2 regions of the Microbacterium sp. NPDC056736 genome follow, and region 1 is predicted to be linked to the other one. Evidence: predicted binding sites of a transcription regulator. Region 1 holds the regulator's gene; the other holds the start of a gene.

Region 1 (8,595 bases):
CACGCCGCGCTCGAAGAAGATCTGCATGCCGACGCAGACGCCGATGACCGGACGCCCGCCCGCGAGGCGGCGCTCGATGAGCTCGTCGCCGCGGCTGGCGCGCAGCGCATCCACGACGGCGCGGAAGGCCCCGACGCCCGGGACGAAGAGCCCGTCGGCGTCCATCACGAGGCCGCGGTCGGAGGTGAGCCGGGCGTCGGCGCCGGCCGCGACGAGCGCCTTGACCGCCGAGTGCACGTTGCCCGACCCGTAGTCCAGGACGGCGACGAGCGGCCTCTCGCGGTCGGCGGACGCCGCTGCGCTCACAGCGCGCCCTTCGTGCTCGGGACGCCCTCGATGAGGGGGTCCAGCGCCTTGGCCTGCCGGAACGCCCGCGCGAACGCCTTGTACTCGGCCTCCGCGATGTGGTGCGGGTCACGCCCGGACAGCACGCGCACGTGCACGGTCAGGGCGGCGTTGTACGAGATCGCCTCGAACGTGTGGCGCACGAGCGAGCCGGTGAAGTGGCCGCCGATGAGGTGGTGCTCGAAACCGGCCGGCTCACCGGTGTGCACGAGGTAGGGGCGGCCGCTGATGTCGACGACCGCCTGCGCGAGCGCCTCGTCGAGCGGGACCAGCGCGTCGCCGTAGCGCGAGATGCCGGACTTGTCGCCGAGCGCCTCGCGGATCGCCTGTCCGAGCACGATCGAGATGTCCTCCACCGTGTGGTGCGCGTCGATGTCGGTGTCGCCGGAGGCGCGGACGGTGAGATCGGTGAGCGAGTGCTTCGCGAACGCGGTCAGCATGTGGTCGAAGAAGGGCACCGTGGTGTCGATGCGGCTGCGGCCGGTGCCGTCGAGATCGAGCTCGAGCTCGACCGTGGACTCGCTCGTGGCCCGCCGCAGCGAGGCGGTGCGGGATGCGGCGCTCATGACGTCGATCCTACCGAGGCCAGTGCGTCCAGGAACGCGGTCGTCTCCTCCTCGGTCCCGGCGGTGACGCGGAGGTGATTCGGGATGCCGACATCGCGGATGAGCACGCCCTCGTCGTACAGCGCGCTCCAGGTCGCGCCCGGATCGGGCACCCCGCCGAACAGCACGAAGTTCGTCCACGACTCGTGCGGCGTGTAGCCGAGGGCCTCGACGGTCGCCGAGATGCGGTCGCGCTGCCCCACGATCTCATCCACCATGCGCAGCATCGTCGGGGCGTGACGCAGGGCCGCCGTGGCCGCCGCCTGCGTCAAGGCGCTGAGGTGGTACGGGAGCCGCACCAGCCGGAGCGCGTCGATCAGCGCCGGGTCGGCCGCGAGATACCCCACGCGGGCACCCGCGAAGGCGAACGCCTTGCTCATCGTGCGCGACACCACGAGCCGCTCGCGACCGGGCAGCAGCGTCAGCGCCGAGCGCTCGTCGTGGGGCGCGAACTCGAAGTACGCCTCGTCCACGATGACGATGCCGTCGGTCGCGTCGTAGACCGCCTCGACGACGTCGAGGCCCAGGGGCGTGCCCGTGGGGTTGTTCGGCGAGCACAGGAAGACGACAGCCGGCGACACGTGGGCGACCTGCGCGGCCGCGTCCGCAGCCTCGATCGAGTAGTCGGAGGACCGCGTCCCGGCGATCCAATCTGCCCCGGTCCCCCGCGTCAGGAGCGGGTACATGGAGTAGGTGGGCCCGAAGCCGAACGCCGTACGGCCGGGTCCGGCGAAGGCCTGCAGGATGTGCTGGAGCACTTCGTTGGACCCGTTCGCGGCCCAGATCTGCTCGCGGGTGAGCCCGTGTCCGAGGTAGTCGGCGAAGCCCTCGCGCAGGGCGGTGAACTCGCGGTCGGGATACCGGTTCACATCGCGCAGGGCGAGGGCGATGGAGTCGAGGATGTCGTCCGCGACCCCCTGCGGAACCGGATGCGTGTTCTCGTTGACGTTCAGGGCGACGGGAAGCGGTGCCTGCGGAGCGCCGTAGGGCGTCTGCCCGCGGAGATCGGCGCGTAAAGGGAGGTCTTCGAGACGTGCACTCACCCCTCCCATGGTAGAGCCGCGCGACACGCTCCCGCCTCGGATGACGTCGGCGGCGCGGTTCGGCCGGGCCCTACTCCGCCGAGCCGTACTCCGCCGGGATCGCCAGGCTCTGCCCGGCCTGGACGGTGACGCCGTCGAGTGCGTTCAGGCGGACGATGGCGTCGACCACGTCGCGGGGGTCGTGCCCGGGCGCGACGTCCTCCGCGATCGTCCACAGCGAGTCGCCGTGCGAGACGGTGACGGTGCTGAACGACCCCGCCGGCGCACCGGCGTCGCGGGTGGCGAGAGCCGCCCCGCCGCCGATGACCGCGGCGCTGAGCGCGATCACCGCGGGCATCGCCGCCAGCGTGGCCAGGACGCGGCGGCCCCGCACCGTGAGTCGCAGACGCGTCGCGCGCGCCGGCGAGGGAACGGACGTCGTGTAAGCGATCGCGGTCATGGTGTCTCCTCGTGATGGGGAGAGATTCGCATTCCCCGCTCGGCCGGGAGCGGGGAGTGCGAACCTCTCTTCCGAAGCTATCTTCGACTCTCGACGGTGTCAAGACTCGGCCCGAGTGCCGAATGATCGAACGCGACACGCGGACGGGTTGTTCCCCGTACCCCCGGTATGCGGATACGGTTTCGATACGAGAACCCCACCACGGGCCTCCGACATTCGAAGAAGCAGCGCTCGCGGGCGCAGGACGGGAGCCGGAAGATGAGCGACGCGGCCGGGCGCGACAAGCCCCAGACTCGTCGGCGCAAGAGCCTCAGCGACAAGCAGCTCGCGATCCTCGAGGTGATCCAGCGCTCCATCGCGCGCCACGGGTACCCGCCGAGCATGCGCGAGATCGGCGACGCCGTCGGCCTGAAGTCGCTGTCGAGCGTGACCCACCAGCTCAACCAGCTCGAGCTCAGCGGCTACCTCCGCCGCGACGCCGGCAAGACGCGGGCGATGGAGGTGCTCATCGACCTCCCCGGGTCGGCGACCGAGAGCCCGGCCGACGCCGCGCCCTCGCTGGGCGACGCCGCCCTGGTGCCCCTCGTCGGGCGGATCGCCGCCGGCGTGCCCATCACCGCCGAGCAGCAGGTGGAGGAGATCTTCCCGCTGCCCCGCCAGCTCGTCGGCAAGGGGGACCTCTTCATGCTCAAGGTCTCGGGCGAGTCGATGATCGACGCCGCGATCTGCGACGGGGACTGGGTCGTCGTGCGCGCGCAGGCCACCGCCGACAACGGCGAGATCGTCGCGGCGATGCTCGACGGCGAGGCCACGGTCAAGACCTTCCGGCAGCGCGACGGCCACACATGGCTGCTCCCCCGCAACTCCGCGTTCGAGCCGATCCTGGGCGACGAGGCGACGGTGCTCGGCAAGGTCGTGGCGGTGCTGCGCGCGGTCTGAGCGGCTTTCACCCGAAACGCGTGACGAAGGTCCTGGCGGGGCAGCGGCGCGGCGCGCTATAAGGGGGGGATGACCGACACGACCGGCATCGCCGACGCCGCCGACCTCCGCGCGCGCCTCGAGGCGCTCGAGGCGGAGAACGCCCGACTCCGCGGTGATTCCGCGCAGGGCGCCAGGACGTCGACCGAGCCGCCCGGCAGCCGCTGGCGCGCCTTCTTCTCGGCGCTGTGCATCGTCATCGCCACGATCCTGGTGCCGGTGTCGATCGTCGCCGCGTGGGCACGCGTCGAGCTGGTCGACGAGACGCGCTTCGTCGAGACGTTCGCACCGCTGGCCGACGACCCGCAGGTTCAGGCGCTCATCGTGCAGGAGGTCACCGCGGCGATCGACGAGTCGCTGAACCTCGAGGCGGTCGTGAACGATCTCTTCGACGGCATCCAGCAGCTCGATCTGCCGCCGCGCGCCCTCGCCGCCCTCGATCTGCTGCGCTCCCCCGCCGCGCAGGGGGTGCAGAACCTCGTCGACACGACCGTCACGCGCCTCGTGCAGTCGGAGGCCTTCGCCGACGTGTGGGAGACGGCTCTGCGAGCCAGTCACCGCTCGCTGCAGGCCGTCGCGGCGGGAGGTACGGCCGGCGGCGCCGTGGTGATCACCGGCGAGGGGGAGATCGGCATCCAGCTGGGCCCGATCATCGCGGAGGTCAAGGACCGCCTCGTCGACCGCGGCATCGGGATCGCCGAGCAGATCCCCGAGATCGACAGGACGATCGTGGTGGCCCAGAGCGACGCCCTCACGGTCGTCGGCACGGTCTACAACCTCGCGGTGGCCGCGGGGTGGTGGACGCCGCTGCTGGCCCTCGTCCTCTTCGTCGCGGGGATCGCCATCGCCCGGCGGCGCTCCACGGCGGTCCTGGGAACAGGCGTCGGCATCGCGGTCGGCGCGGCCGCGCTCGCGATCGCCCTGGGCGCCGGCGGCGCCGTGCTCGCGCTGAGCGGACCGAACCTCGGCGTGCCGGCCGGCGCGCTCGCCTCGATGTACGAGCAGATCACCGGCGCCATGCGCGACACCGCGGTGGTGCTGACGCTCCTCGGCCTGGTGATCGCGGTGATCGCCTGGATGTCGGGGCGCTGGCGCGGCGCACAGGCGGCACGCCACGGGGTGGCGTCGATGAACGCCGGGATCCGGATCGCCGCGCTCCGGCGGGGCGTGGACACCGGCCGCGTCGGCTCGTGGCTCTTCGCACAGCGCGTGCTCGTCCGGGTGGTCCTCGGCGTCCTCGCGGTGCTGTGGCTGATGCTCCTGCGGCCGTTGTCGGTCGGAGAGGTCTTCCTGGTCCTGATCGTCTGGCTCCTGGTGTGGTGGGTCACCGAACTGCTGCAGCGCCGGCCGGAGGACGCCGAGGCGGCGGCCGCGGCCGACGTGGTCGCGGTGCCCCCCGCCGACGGCGCGGGGCCGGCGGGCGTCACCGACGGCGACACCCTCGTCCTCGACTCCGAGGCGGACACCCTCGTGATCGACGCGGATGCCGACACCGTGGTGGTGGAGACGCCGGATGCCGCGACCGGCGGGGCCGCGGCATCCGGGACCAAGAAGCGCCGCTAGGCCGGAACGCGCGTCCGCGCCGCCCGCGTCGCCTCGACGAGGTTCCGCAGCGACGTCACCGTCTCGCCGTACCCCCGCGTCTTGAGGCCGCAGTCCGGGTTCACCCACACGCGGCGCAGCGGGAGCTCGGCGACCGCGCGGTCGAGGAGCTCCGAGATCTCGTCGACGGACGGCACGCGCGGCGAGTGGATGTCGTACACGCCCGGCCCGATGCCGGCCGCGAAGCCCGACGACGCGATGTCGCCGATCACCTCGCCGCGGCTGCGGGCGGCCTCGATGGAGGTGACGTCGGCGTCCAGTGCCGCGATCGCATCGATCACGACGTCGAACTCCGAGTAGCACAGGTGCGTGTGCACCTGCGTCGCGGGTGCCGCGCCGGCTGTGGCGAGGCGGAAGGACGCCACCGACCACGCGAGGTACGCCGGCTGGTCGGCCACCGCCAGCGGGAGCAGCTCTCGCAGCGCCGGCTCGTCGACCTGGATCACCCGGATGCCCGCGTCCTCGAGGTCCGCGATCTCGTCGCGCAGCGCGAGGGCGACCTGGTTCGCGGTCTCGGAGAGCGGCTGGTCGTCGCGGACGAACGACCAGGCGAGGATCGTCACCGGCCCGGTCAGCATGCCCTTCATCGGCTTGTCGGTGAGCGACTGGGCGAACGTCGACCACGCCACCGTGATCGGCGCCGGACGCGACACGTCACCCCACAGGATCGACGGCCGGGTCGCGCGCGAGCCGTAGGACTGCACCCAGCCGTTCTCGGTGACGGCGAATCCGTCGAGGTGCTCGGCGAAGTACTGCACCATGTCGTTGCGCTCGGCTTCGCCGTGGACGAGGACGTCCAGCCCGAGATCCTCCTGCAGGGTCACGACGCGCGCGATCTCGTCGCGGAGGAACCGCTCGTACTCCGCGGCGCCCAGCTCGCCGCGGCCGTGCCGCGCACGCGCACGCCGGATCTCGTCCGTCTGCGGGAACGAGCCGATCGTCGTCGTGGGCAGCAGCGGCAGGGCCAGCTGCGCGTCCTGGGCCTCGACGCGCGTGCCGTACGCGCCGCGGTCGAAGTCGGCATCGACCAGGCCGGCCGTGCGCGCCCGCACGGCACCGTCGCGCACGCCGGGCGATGATCGCCGGGCGGCGAGGGCGACGGATGCCTCCATCAGCGCGTCCTCGATCGCCGCGCGTCCCTCCGCCAGACCGGTCGCGAGCGTCACGACCTGCCCCACCTTCTGGTCGGCGAACGCGAGCCACGACGCCAGACGCGGATCGAGCGCGGACTCGTCGTCGACGTCGTGCGGCACGTGCTGCAGAGAGGTCGACGTGGCGGCGGCGACAGAACCGGCGCCGAGCGCCGCGAGGTCCGACAGACGGCCCCACGCCGCCTCCAGGTCGCCGCGCCACACGTTGCGGCCGTCGACCACGCCGCCCACGAGCGTCTTGCCGGCGAGGCCGCCCACCGCGGCCGGGACGCCACCGCGCGTGAGGTCGACCGCGATCGCCTCGATCGGCGCCGCGCCCAGCGCCGCCCACGCCGCATCGGACAACTGCGCGTACGGGGCGGCGACGAGGAGCGACGGGCGGCCTGTGGCGGCGCCGAGCACCTCGTACGCCCTGGCGGCGGCATCCGCCAGCTGCGCCGTGGTCGCCGGAAGGCTCTCGCTCACGAGGGCGGGCTCGTCCAGCTGGACCCACTCCGCGCCCGCTGCCCGCAGTCCCTCGAGCAGCTCGACGTATACCGGCAGCAGGTCGTCCAGGCGGCTGAGCGGGTCGAAGCCGGCGGGCGCGGCATCCGTCGCCTTCGAAAGGGCGAGCAGCGTGACGGGACCGACCAGCACCGGCCGGACGGTGAAGCCGTCGGCCCTGGCCTCCGCCACCTGGCGGGCGAAGCGGTCGCACGACATCGCGAACGCGGTCTCGGGGCCGATCTCGGGGACGAGGTAGTGGTAGTTGGTGTCGAACCACTTCGTCATCTCGAGCGGCGCATCGTCGCCCGCGCCGCGGGCGGCCGCGAAATAGGCGTCGAGGCCGATCCGGCCGTCGTCACCGCGCCGCGCGCCGAAGCGCTCGGGCAGCGCGCCGACCGCGACGGCGGCGTCGTGCACCTGGTCGTAGAACGAGAACGACTCCGGGATCGACGAGTCGTCGCGGCCGAGGCCGAGGGCGGCCAGACGCTCGCGCGTCGCGCGGCGCAGCTCGGCCGCGGCGCGCTCGAGCGTCTGGACGTCCGTGGCTCCGGACCAGTGCGCCTCCACGGCGCGCTTCAGCTCGCGGCGGCGGCCGATGCGCGGGTAGCCGAGGATGGTGCCTCTCGGAAACTGCGGGCGAGGGTCGGACATGTGCGTCTCTCTTTCCTTCTGGGTGTGCGGCAGGGGGTTTCCGGGGTCGCCGAAGACACCGTCGGGCTCTCCGACGGAGCGCGGCGCCCGCGTGTCAGTGGACGGGATCGGGCAGCCGTGACGCCGACGGGAGCGCCCCGGCCTCGCCCAGGACCTCGAGGACCGTGTCGTGGTTGTTGAACGCGTAGAGGTGGATGCCGGGGGCCCCGCCCTCGACGACCTCACGGGCCAGCTGCGCGGCGTGGGCGACGCCCACCGCACGCTGCCCCTCGGCGGTCGGCTCGACGTCGAGCGCGACGGCCAGCTCGGCGGGCAGCTGCTCCCCCGTGAGCTCGAGCACGCGCCGCAGCCGCGCGGGCGAGGTGATGGGCATGATCCCCGGCAGGATCGGGATCGTGACGCCGGCGTCGCGCGCGCGCTGCACGAACCCGAGATAGTCCTCGGCGTGGAAGAAGAGCTGCGTGATGGCCAGGGTGGCACCGGCCGCCTGCTTGGCGAGGAGCGCGTCGATGTCGCTCGATGCGTGGCGGGCCCGCGGGTGCCCGTTCGGGAAGGCGGCGACCGCGATGTCGACCCGCGGTCTCTCCGCGACGCGGACGGCGCCCGGCACGCCGGGGACGGGCGCCTCGGTGTACGGGGCCCGCTCGGCCTGCACGCAGTCGATCAGCTGCACGAGCTGTGCGGCGGATTCCAGGTCGCCGAGGAACGCGTCGTCCTCGGACGATCCGGCGGGCGGGTCGCCCCGGAGGGCGAGGAAGCTCGTGATGCCGGCATCGAGGAACTCGCGGATGAGCGAGGTCGCGCCGGCGTAGCCGTTGCCGACGCAGGTCAGGTGCGCGAGCGGCTCGACGTGCGTCTCGCGGAGGATGTGGGTCAGCAGCTCGAGGGAGCGGCCGCCGGTGGAGCCGCCGGCGCCGTACGTCACCGAGATGAACCGGGGGTCGACGGCGGCGAGGTGGCGGATCGTCTCGTGCAGTGCGGCGAAGCCCGCGTCGGAGCGCGGCGGATACACCTCGAACGAGATCGGCACGCCAGGTGTGCTCAGATCGATCGGCATGGGTCTGCTTCTCAGGTCGGGGACAGGGCTGGGCCGAACGGAAAGCCCGGGCGGCCGCGGCACCACGCTCACCGCCGCAGCGGAAGGGGTGTCATCGCGGGCGGGTGCCGGGCTCGGCTGTCGCTCCTGCCCGGTACCCCGTGGTTCGGGGCGTCCGTGAGGACGACCGGGCGACGATGCGTCCACGGTAGCGGAGGCGGGCGGCGTGCACCGTCCTGTGACCTACTGTTTCGGTCGA
Region 2 (8,595 bases), on a different contig from region 1:
CTGAACCCCTGCGAGATCGATTCCCATGACGATGACCACCGATGCTCCGCCGCACACCGCGTCCGTTGAGACGATCGCTGACGCGGTGCCCGCCGGCCGCGCCGCGTCTCGTCGGCGCGACGAGGGCCAGAGCCTGCTGGACTACCTCGCCGTGTCGCTGAGTGCGTCGATCCTCGTGCTGCTGCTCGGCGTAGCCGTCGCGGTGGTCGGCCTGCCGGTCGTGGTCGGGGGCAGCGCGATGACGGTGCTGACGCAGTCGATGGAGCCGGGGCTGCCGCCGGGGACGCTCGTCGTCATCCGGCCGACGCCGGTGGACGACATCCGCGTGGGCGATGTGATCACGTATCAGATCCGGTCGGGCGAGGCGGCTGTCGTGAGTCATCGCGTGGTCTCGAAGACGTATGCGGATGGCGAGCTGACCTTCATCACGAAGGGCGACAACAATGACGCGGTCGATCCGGAGCCGGTGAAGTCCGTGCAGGTCCGCGGCACGCTCTGGTACAGCCTGCCGCTGCTGGGCTGGGTGAACAACGTCCTCAACGGCTCGAACCGCACCATCGTGCTCGCGGTCGTCGCCGGCGGGCTCTTCCTCTACGCCGCGATCTCGATCGTCGGGGCCGCGCGTGATCGACAGAAGAAGGGGACGACGGATGCCGCGACCCGCGGCCCCGCGAAAGATGAGGCCCTCCGCGCCGAAGGTTAGAGGGCGACCTGCTGCGTCGCGGCAACTCCCGTCGCGATGCGAACCGCGCGGCGCACTCAGCGCCGGCACGCCGCTATCCGGCGGGGTGGAGTCTTCGACCCGGTGGGGCGAGGTCGCCGAAGTCGTAGCGTCGAGCGACCCGCATGGGGAGCGGGACGGGCGGCAGACCGGGGCGATGGAGGACGAACTCCTCCGTGCCGTCGCGGGTGATGCGCCACCGATGATGATGCAGGTTCATGTGGTGGAACGCGCAGAGCAGGATGCCCCGATCGACGTCGGTGCGGCCGCCGTGCGCGTACGGGTCGATGTGGTGCGCCTCGCAGTACGAGGCGGGTCGGTCGCAGTCGGGGATGCGGCATCCGCCATCACGGACCGCCAACGCGACGCGCTGTGCCGGGCTGAACAGTCGTGCTTCGCGGCCGAGGTGGAGCGGATTGCCGGACGGGTCGAGGGTGACGGTGACCGTCGCGGTGTCGCAGGTTCGAGCCGCGATGACCCAGCCTGGCAGCGTCGAACCGGTGTCTTCGACGAGGGCGACCGCCGGCCGTCCGGTCATGGCGCCGTCGTGGGCATCCTGGGTGGCGACGATGCGGATGCCGGCCTGTCGCGTGCCGAACACCGTCGAGGCGTCGGCGAGCGCGCCGGCCCGGATGATGTCCATGATCAGGTCGTAGGCGATCTGATCGTTCGTGCGCGGATCGTCGGAGAGCTCCTGAGCCCGCGCCGCCTCGTCGGGATCGACGAAGCGCGGTCCGCCGCGACGCGGGCGCAGCGCGGTGGCGATGATGGTGTCGATGCCGACGGCGCCGACGTCGTCGAACGTGAAGCTGCCGCGGCGCACGCCGTCGCGGTCGGTCCAGGTGCGGAAGGAGCGCGCGTCGAACCGCTCGTCGAAGCGGCGCTGCGCGCCCTCGGGGTCGAGCACGTCGCGGACTGCGCGAGCAGCAGTCCCGAGTTCTTCGACGGTGCGCACCTGCGCTTCATCGACCAGCTGCTGTGCCGCGAGCGCCCACGCGTCGTGCGCCGCCGTATCGTCGGCGTGTTCGTCGTCGACGCCCGCGGGCGGATCGCCGAGACCGCGGAAGATGGCGTCGTGCTGCGCGGACGTCAGCGTGCCCACCAACATGGCCTCGCCGAGCGGGGCGTGCCAGGGCGGCGCAGCCGACGTCGTGCACGCTATCCCCGAGTCGTCGCCGCCGGCGTCAGCGTCGGGAGGCGCTGACACGATCGATGTCGCCATGGCTTCCCCGATGCGCACCTGCTTCGTCGCGTCGGCGCGGGTGCTGCCAGTCAGGTCTTGGATGAGCGACACGGCGGACCGGTGCCCGTTCTTCTGTGCGAGGCCGCTGTGACCGGCATCCCTGGTCGAGCGCGCCGCGACGACGCCCGACGCCGCGATACGGACGGACTCTCCGGCGCGCACGAGCGTCGTCGCGCTCCGGATCACCCGCAGGAGTTCGTCGTCGTCGAGTCCGTGCACGGTCGCCGGAATCCGCGCGGCATCGCCGTCTCCGAGGGCGTCCTGCAGGGCGCTGATCGCGTCCTGCAGGGCGGAGAAGATATCCATAGTTCATTCTGGCATCAGCCTCAGACATTCGAAGATCTATACGATATACCTATGAAATCGTGCGCGTGAATTCCGGTGTCCCCAGGTGAGGACGGCCGCGGCGAGTCATGGACCGGATCGCTGCCGACGTGCTGTGCTTGCGCGGCGGCCGGGCTTCCCGTCCCCGAGAATTTCCCCCGGTCCGGCCCTCGCCCCGCCGCAGCAGGCGTAGCCTCCCGGGCATGACACCTTCGCCTTCGGGGATCACGACGGCCGGGCAGCTGCGCGCATCGGGTCACACCTACCGGCCGGTCCGCATCGAGCTGCGCGAGAACCTCCTCCGCGCCGTGGCGGACGGCGAAGACCCGTGGCCCGGCATCCATGGGTTCGACGACACCGTCATCCCGCAGCTCGAGCGGGCGCTCCTCGCCGGTCACGACATCGTGCTCCTCGGTGAGCGTGGGCAGGGCAAGACCCGCCTCCTGCGCAGCCTGGTCGGACTCCTCGACGAGTACAGCCCGGTCATCGAGGGGTCGGAGCTCGGCGAGCATCCGTTCCACCCCATCGCCCCGGCATCCGTCCGCCGCGCCAGCGAACTGGGCGACGACCTGCCGGTCGCGTGGCGCCATCGCAGCGAGCGGTACGCCGAGAAGCTCGCCACCCCCGACACCTCGGTGGCCGACCTCATCGGCGACGTCGACCCGATCAAGGTGGCCGAGGGGCGCTCGCTCGGCGACCCCGAGACGATCCACTACGGGCTCGTGCCGCGCAGCAACGGCGGCATCGTCGCGATCAACGAGCTGCCCGACCTCGCCGAGCGCATCCAGGTGTCGCTGCTGAACGTCATGGAGGAGCGCGACATCCAGATCCGCGGATACGTGCTGCGCCTCGACCTCGACGTGCTCGTGGTCGCCACCGCCAACCCCGAGGACTACACGAATCGCGGCCGCATCATCACGCCGCTGCAGGACCGCTTCGGCGCCGAGATCCGCACGCACTACCCCCAGACGATCGACGAGGAGATCGCCGTCATCCGCCAGGAGGCCGACCTCGTCGCCGCCGTTCCCGAGCACCTCCTCGAGATCCTCGCGCGCTTCACGCGAAACCTCCGGGAATCGGATGCCGTCGACCAGCGCGCCGGCGTATCGGCGAGGTTCGCGATCGCCGGCGCCGAGACGATCGCCGCGGCGGCCCTGCACCGCGCGACACGGCAGCATGAGGACGTCGCCGTGGCCCGGCCCGTGGATCTCGAGACCGCCGTCGACGTGCTCGGCGGAAAGATCGAGTTCGAGACGGGGGAGGAGGGGCGCGAGCGCGCCATCCTCGAGCACCTGCTGCGCACCGCCGTCGCCGACACCGCCCGCGCGCACCTGCGGGGGCTCGACGCCCGCGCGCTCGCCGACGCCCTCCACGACGGCGCCACCGTGATGACCGGCGAGCAGGTGCGGGCGGCCGATGTGCTGGCCGCCATGCCGGTGCTCGGCGAGTCCGATCTCTACGACCAGGTCGCCGAGCGCCTCGGCGCGCAGACCCCGGGCGAGCGCGCGGGGGCGCTCGAACTGCTCCTCGAGTCCCTCTACCTCGACAAGCGCATCGGCAAGGACAGCGCGGGCGGTGAGACCGTCTATGGATGAGCGGATGCCGCGCCCAGGCGTCTCCACGCCGGGAGGAGGCATCCGGTAATGCCCCGCTCCTTCCATCGCACCCCCGCCCATACCGCGCGGTATGGGCGCTACACCGGCGGCGACCCGCTCGCGCCGCCGGTCGAGGTGCAGTCCGCGCTCGAGGCGATCGGGCGCGAGGTGATGGAGGGGACCTCTGCCGACCGCGCGCTGCGCGAGTACCTCCGCCGCGGCGACCGCGACCGGCTCGGGCTCGACGACCTCGCCCGGCGTGTCCGCGAGCGCCGGGCGGAGCTCACGCGGCGGCACCGCCTCGACGGCACGCTCGAGGAGGTCAGGAAGCTGCTCGACCGGGCCGTGCTCGAGGAGCGCAAGCACCTCGTCCGCGACGTGAACCTCGACGACACCACCCGTGCGTTCGCCGAGATGCGGCTCGAGAACCTGCCGCCCAGCACCGCCGCAGCCGTCAACGACCTGGCCGACTACGACTGGCAGAGCCCGAGCGCCCGCGCCGACTACGACCGGATCCGCGAGCTGCTGGGCCGCGAGCTGCTGGATCAGCGGTTCGCCGGCATGAAGAACGCGCTCGAGAATGCGACGGATGCCGACCGCCAGGCGATCCGCGACATGCTGAACGACCTCAACGCCCTGCTCGAGAAGCGCCGCCTCGGCGACGACACGCAGGAGGACTTCGACGAGTTCATGCGCAAGCACGGGGACCAGTTCCCCGAGAACCCGCAGAACCTCGACGAGCTGCTCGACACGCTCGCCGAGCGCTCCGCGGCGGCGCAGCGGATGCTGAACTCGATGACCCCCGAGCAGCGCGACGAACTGTTGAGCCTCGCCGAGCAGGCGTTCGGCTCGCCCGACCTCATGCAGTCGCTGTCGCGCCTCGACGACAATCTGCGCTCGCTCCGGCCCGGCGAGGACTGGACGGGTTCGGCATCCTTCTCCGGGGATCAGCCGGCGGGTCTCGGCGAGGCGACCGGCATCATGCAGGACCTCTCCGACCTGGATTCGCTCACCGACCAGCTCGGCCAGATGTACCCCGGCGCGCGCATGGATGACATCGATCTCGACGCGCTCGAACGGCTGATCGGCCAGGATGCCGCCGTCAGCGCCCGCACCCTGCGGGAGCTGGAGCAGGAGCTGCGGGACACCGGGATGCTGCAGCGGGCGTCCGACGGACAGCTCCGGCTCACCCCGCGGGCGATGCGGCAACTGGGGCGGGCGCTGCTGCGCGACATCGCCACGCGGCAGTCCGGTCGCACCGGCCGCCGCGAGACGCGCAACGTCGGCGCCGCCGGCGACCGCACCGGCTCGACGCGCGAGTGGGCGTTCGGCGACACCGAGCCGTGGGACATCCCACGCACGGTGTCGAACGCGGTGCTGCGGACCGTGCTCGACGGAGAGGATGTCGCGGCCGGCGTGCGGCTCGACACGCGGGACGTCGAGGTCGTCGAGACCGAGCAGCGCACGCAGGCCGCTGTCGCGCTGCTGGTCGACACGTCGTTCTCGATGGCGATGGACGGCCGCTGGCTGCCGATGAAGCGCACCGCGCTCGCGCTGCACCACCTCATCTCGACGCGGTTCCGCGGCGACAAGCTGCAGCTGATCGCGTTCGCCCGGCACGCCGAGGTGATCGACATCGAGCAGCTCACGGCGAAGGACGCCGTGTGGGACAAGGGCACGAACCTGCAGCACGCGCTGCTGCTGGCGCAGCGGCACTTCCGCCGCAACCCCACCGCGCAGCCGGTGCTGCTGATCGTGACGGACGGCGAGCCCACGTCCCACCTGCGCACCGATGGGAGCGTGTTCTTCGCGTATCCGCCCGACCCGCACACGGTGGCGGCCACGGTGCGCGAGCTCGACACCGTGCAGCGGCTCGGCGCCCAGACGACGTTCTTCCGCCTGGGGGAGGATCCGGGCCTCGCCCGCTTCATCGACGCCCTCGCCCGGCGCGCCGGCGGGCACGTCGTGGCCCCGGAGCTCGACGACCTCGGACGCGCGGTGGTCGACAGCTACCTCGGCTCCCGGCATACAGGGCGAGGTTCACCCGAGGACTTCGGCGACATGCTCCAGGGCCGGAGCTGGTGGTGGTGAGTCCGCGAGCGAGGGCGGGCCATCGAGCCCGCCCCCACTGCGGCTAGCCGCCTCAGCCGGCCGCCACGGCGATCTCGTTCGGCGTGATGTCGAGGGTGGCCGTCGCCACGATCTCGCCCGTCGTGAGATCGACGGCGTGGATCTCGTCGGAGGCGGGCTCGGTCACGTAGGCGATGTCGCCCTCGACGATGATCGCGGGGTGCGGATCCTGCCACTCGGCGGGACCCTCCCACGCCTCGATGACGGGGAACGCGTCGACGATCTCGCCGGCGGCCGGGTCGAAGACGTGCACGGAGCCGTCGGTCGCGAGGATGTAGGCGAGATCCTCGGGCCCGCGCGCGATGTCGCGGAACGTGTACTCGACGCCGTCGGGAAGGTCGACCACCTCGAGCGTGCCGGCCTCGGTGTCGATGACCGCGACCGCACCGAGGAGGTAGCCCTCGGCATCCGGATCGTTCTTGTAATCGCCGACGACGAGCGGGCTCGTCTCGCTCACGTACGCGTTGCCGATGCGGCCGTAGGGCTGGTCAGGGGCGTCGAGCTTGCGGATCTCGCCGTCGCGGTACAGCAGCGCGCCGTTCTCGCAGCCGAACACGACCGCCTCGTCGGCCGCGGTGCCTTCGCCGTGCACGCCGGGGCAGGCGTCGCTCGTGGCGATCACCGCGCCGGACTCGTCGCTCGCCGAGATGCCGGTGCGTCCGTCGGCGTCGCCGACCGTGGTGAGGAAGGTGCCGTCCTCGAGCACGACCGAGACACCGTGGTGGGCCTCCACGCCCGGGATCGTCTCGGTCTCGGGCAGCTCGCCGGAGGAGGAGAGCAGCGCGTCGGTGTCGAAGATCGTCGTGTCGCTCGTGCCATCGGCGTAGAGGATCGTCTTGCCGCCGTGGCGGACCACGTGGCCGGGGGCGTCGGCCTCGAAGATCAGATCCGTGAGCTCGGGATCGTCCGTGCTTCCCGCCGCGGTGTCGAGCACCTGGAAGCCCTGGCTCATCGTGACGAACACGTGGCGCCCGTCGCCGGACGGGTTGAGCCGGGTGAACTCCTCGGCGGTGAAGTCGGCGACCGGCTCGAGGCTCTCGCCGTCGAGAACGACGATGCCGCCGTCGTACGAGACGGCGATCCGCGACCCGGCAGCGGTGGCCGGCGGCGTCTGGGTGCCGCTGCCGACGGACGCGGATGGCGCCGACGAACAGGCCGCCAGGGTCGCGACGGCACCGGCGGCGACGGCGATCAGGCCGGCGCGACGCAGCGTGCGTGTGCGCATGGGTGTTCCTCTTTCTCGGTGGGGGCTCATTGCGCGAGCCCGGTGACGATGCGCTGCGTGTTCTCGCGCATCATGGTCAGGTAGTCCTCGGCACCGCCGCCCTCGGCGGTGAGCGACTCGGTGTACAGCTCGATGACGTCGACGTGCATGTCGGTCTCCTGCGCGAGGGCGTGCATCAGGCGGTCGGGCGAGGAGGACTCGGCGAACACGGCGGCCACGTCGTTCTCCTCGATCGCCGACACGAGGTCGGCGAGGTCGGACGCGCTCGGCGCGGCGAGTGTCGTGCCGCCCGGGATCGCGGCGCCCACGACGCGGAACCCGAAGCGGTCCGAGAGATACCCGAACACGTGGTGGTTCGTGACGAGCGCACGGCGCGGGGCGGGAATCGTCTCGAACGCCGCCGACATGTCGTCGTCGAGCTGCCGGAGCTCCGCGAGATAGGCGTCGACGTGCGCGTCGACCGCGGCGTCATCCACCCCCGGGAGTTCCGACAGGCGCGGGCCCAGCGCCTCCACCACGTCGATCATGCGGGCCGGGTCGGTCCAGAAGTGCGGGTCGGGGGTGCCCGCGGCGTCGCCGGTGGCGTAGTCGAGCACGTCGATCGACTCGCCGGCGACGAACCTGTCGACCCCCTCGGCCGCGGCGGCGTCGAGGTGCTGCTGCAGCCCCTCTTCCAGGCCCAGGCCGTTCGTCACCAGCAGGTCGGCGGTGCGCAGGCGCGCGGCATCCTGTGCCGAGATCTCGAACGAATGCGGGTCGACATCCGGCCTCATGAGCGTCATCACCTCGACGTCGTCGCCCGCGAGCTCGCCCACGACGTCACCGAGGATGTTCGTCGACACCACGACGAGCGGAAGATCGTCGGCCGTCGGCGTGCAGGCGGAGAGGACGGATGCCGCGACCGCAGCGCTCAGCAGGGCGGCGAGCACTCCGGCGCGCCGGCGGGTCATCGGCCGGTCTCCGCGAGCAGGGCGGGCGACGTCGGCGTCTCGAACGTCCTCGAGATGCGGGCGGCGTCGGCGTAGTCGATCTCGTACACGACGTGCTCCGCGGGCCCGTTGAGGTACGCGCGGGGCTGGTCGGCGATGAGCGTCGGGTGGGCGGCATCCGTCGCGAGCGATTCCGCGACCAGCGGTTCCGTCTGCGACAGCAGCGCCCCGGTCGCACCGTCGATCACGACCACCCGCCCGTCCGCGCCGAGCGCGAGCACGTGCTGCGCCTCATCGTCGATCGCCGTCGCCTGCACGATCGGCCGATCGACGGGGAGCAGAGTCCAGCTGCGCTCGCGGGTGTCCAGCAGCCAGATCGCCCGGTCTCCCGCGGTCCCCGCGACGGTGGGGCGGCCGCCGCGTCCCGC

The links. The regulator LexA, encoded in region 1, represses DNA repair genes until DNA is damaged. The targets are predictions, from matches to a motif close to TCGAACANNTGTTCGA.
Region 2: the regulator LexA is predicted to act here: its motif matches at 2,299-2,314, upstream of ACFRAL_RS14730 (DUF222 domain-containing protein).

What each region holds. Positions count from the first base shown of each region.
Region 1 is NZ_JBHTZE010000009.1:107,916-116,510, reverse strand. Features, by position in the region: gene hisH (imidazole glycerol phosphate synthase subunit HisH) at 1-306, opposite strand, end outside; gene hisB (imidazoleglycerol-phosphate dehydratase HisB) at 303-911, opposite strand; gene ACFRAL_RS16205 (histidinol-phosphate transaminase) at 908-2,002, opposite strand; gene ACFRAL_RS16200 (LysM peptidoglycan-binding domain-containing protein) at 2,064-2,432, opposite strand; gene lexA (transcriptional repressor LexA) at 2,691-3,371, shown strand; gene ACFRAL_RS16190 (hypothetical protein) at 3,441-4,973, shown strand; gene metE (5-methyltetrahydropteroyltriglutamate--homocysteine S-methyltransferase) at 4,970-7,300, opposite strand; gene ACFRAL_RS16180 (methylenetetrahydrofolate reductase) at 7,395-8,357, opposite strand.
Region 2 is NZ_JBHTZE010000007.1:216,029-224,623, forward strand. Features, by position in the region: gene ACFRAL_RS14720 (hypothetical protein) at 1-4, shown strand, start outside; gene ACFRAL_RS14725 (signal peptidase I) at 26-703, shown strand; gene ACFRAL_RS14730 (DUF222 domain-containing protein) at 777-2,270, opposite strand; gene ACFRAL_RS14735 (AAA family ATPase) at 2,492-3,883, shown strand; gene ACFRAL_RS14740 (VWA domain-containing protein) at 3,932-5,974, shown strand; gene aztD (zinc metallochaperone AztD) at 6,027-7,238, opposite strand; gene aztC (zinc ABC transporter substrate-binding protein AztC) at 7,265-8,188, opposite strand; gene ACFRAL_RS14755 (ABC transporter) at 8,185-8,595, opposite strand, start outside.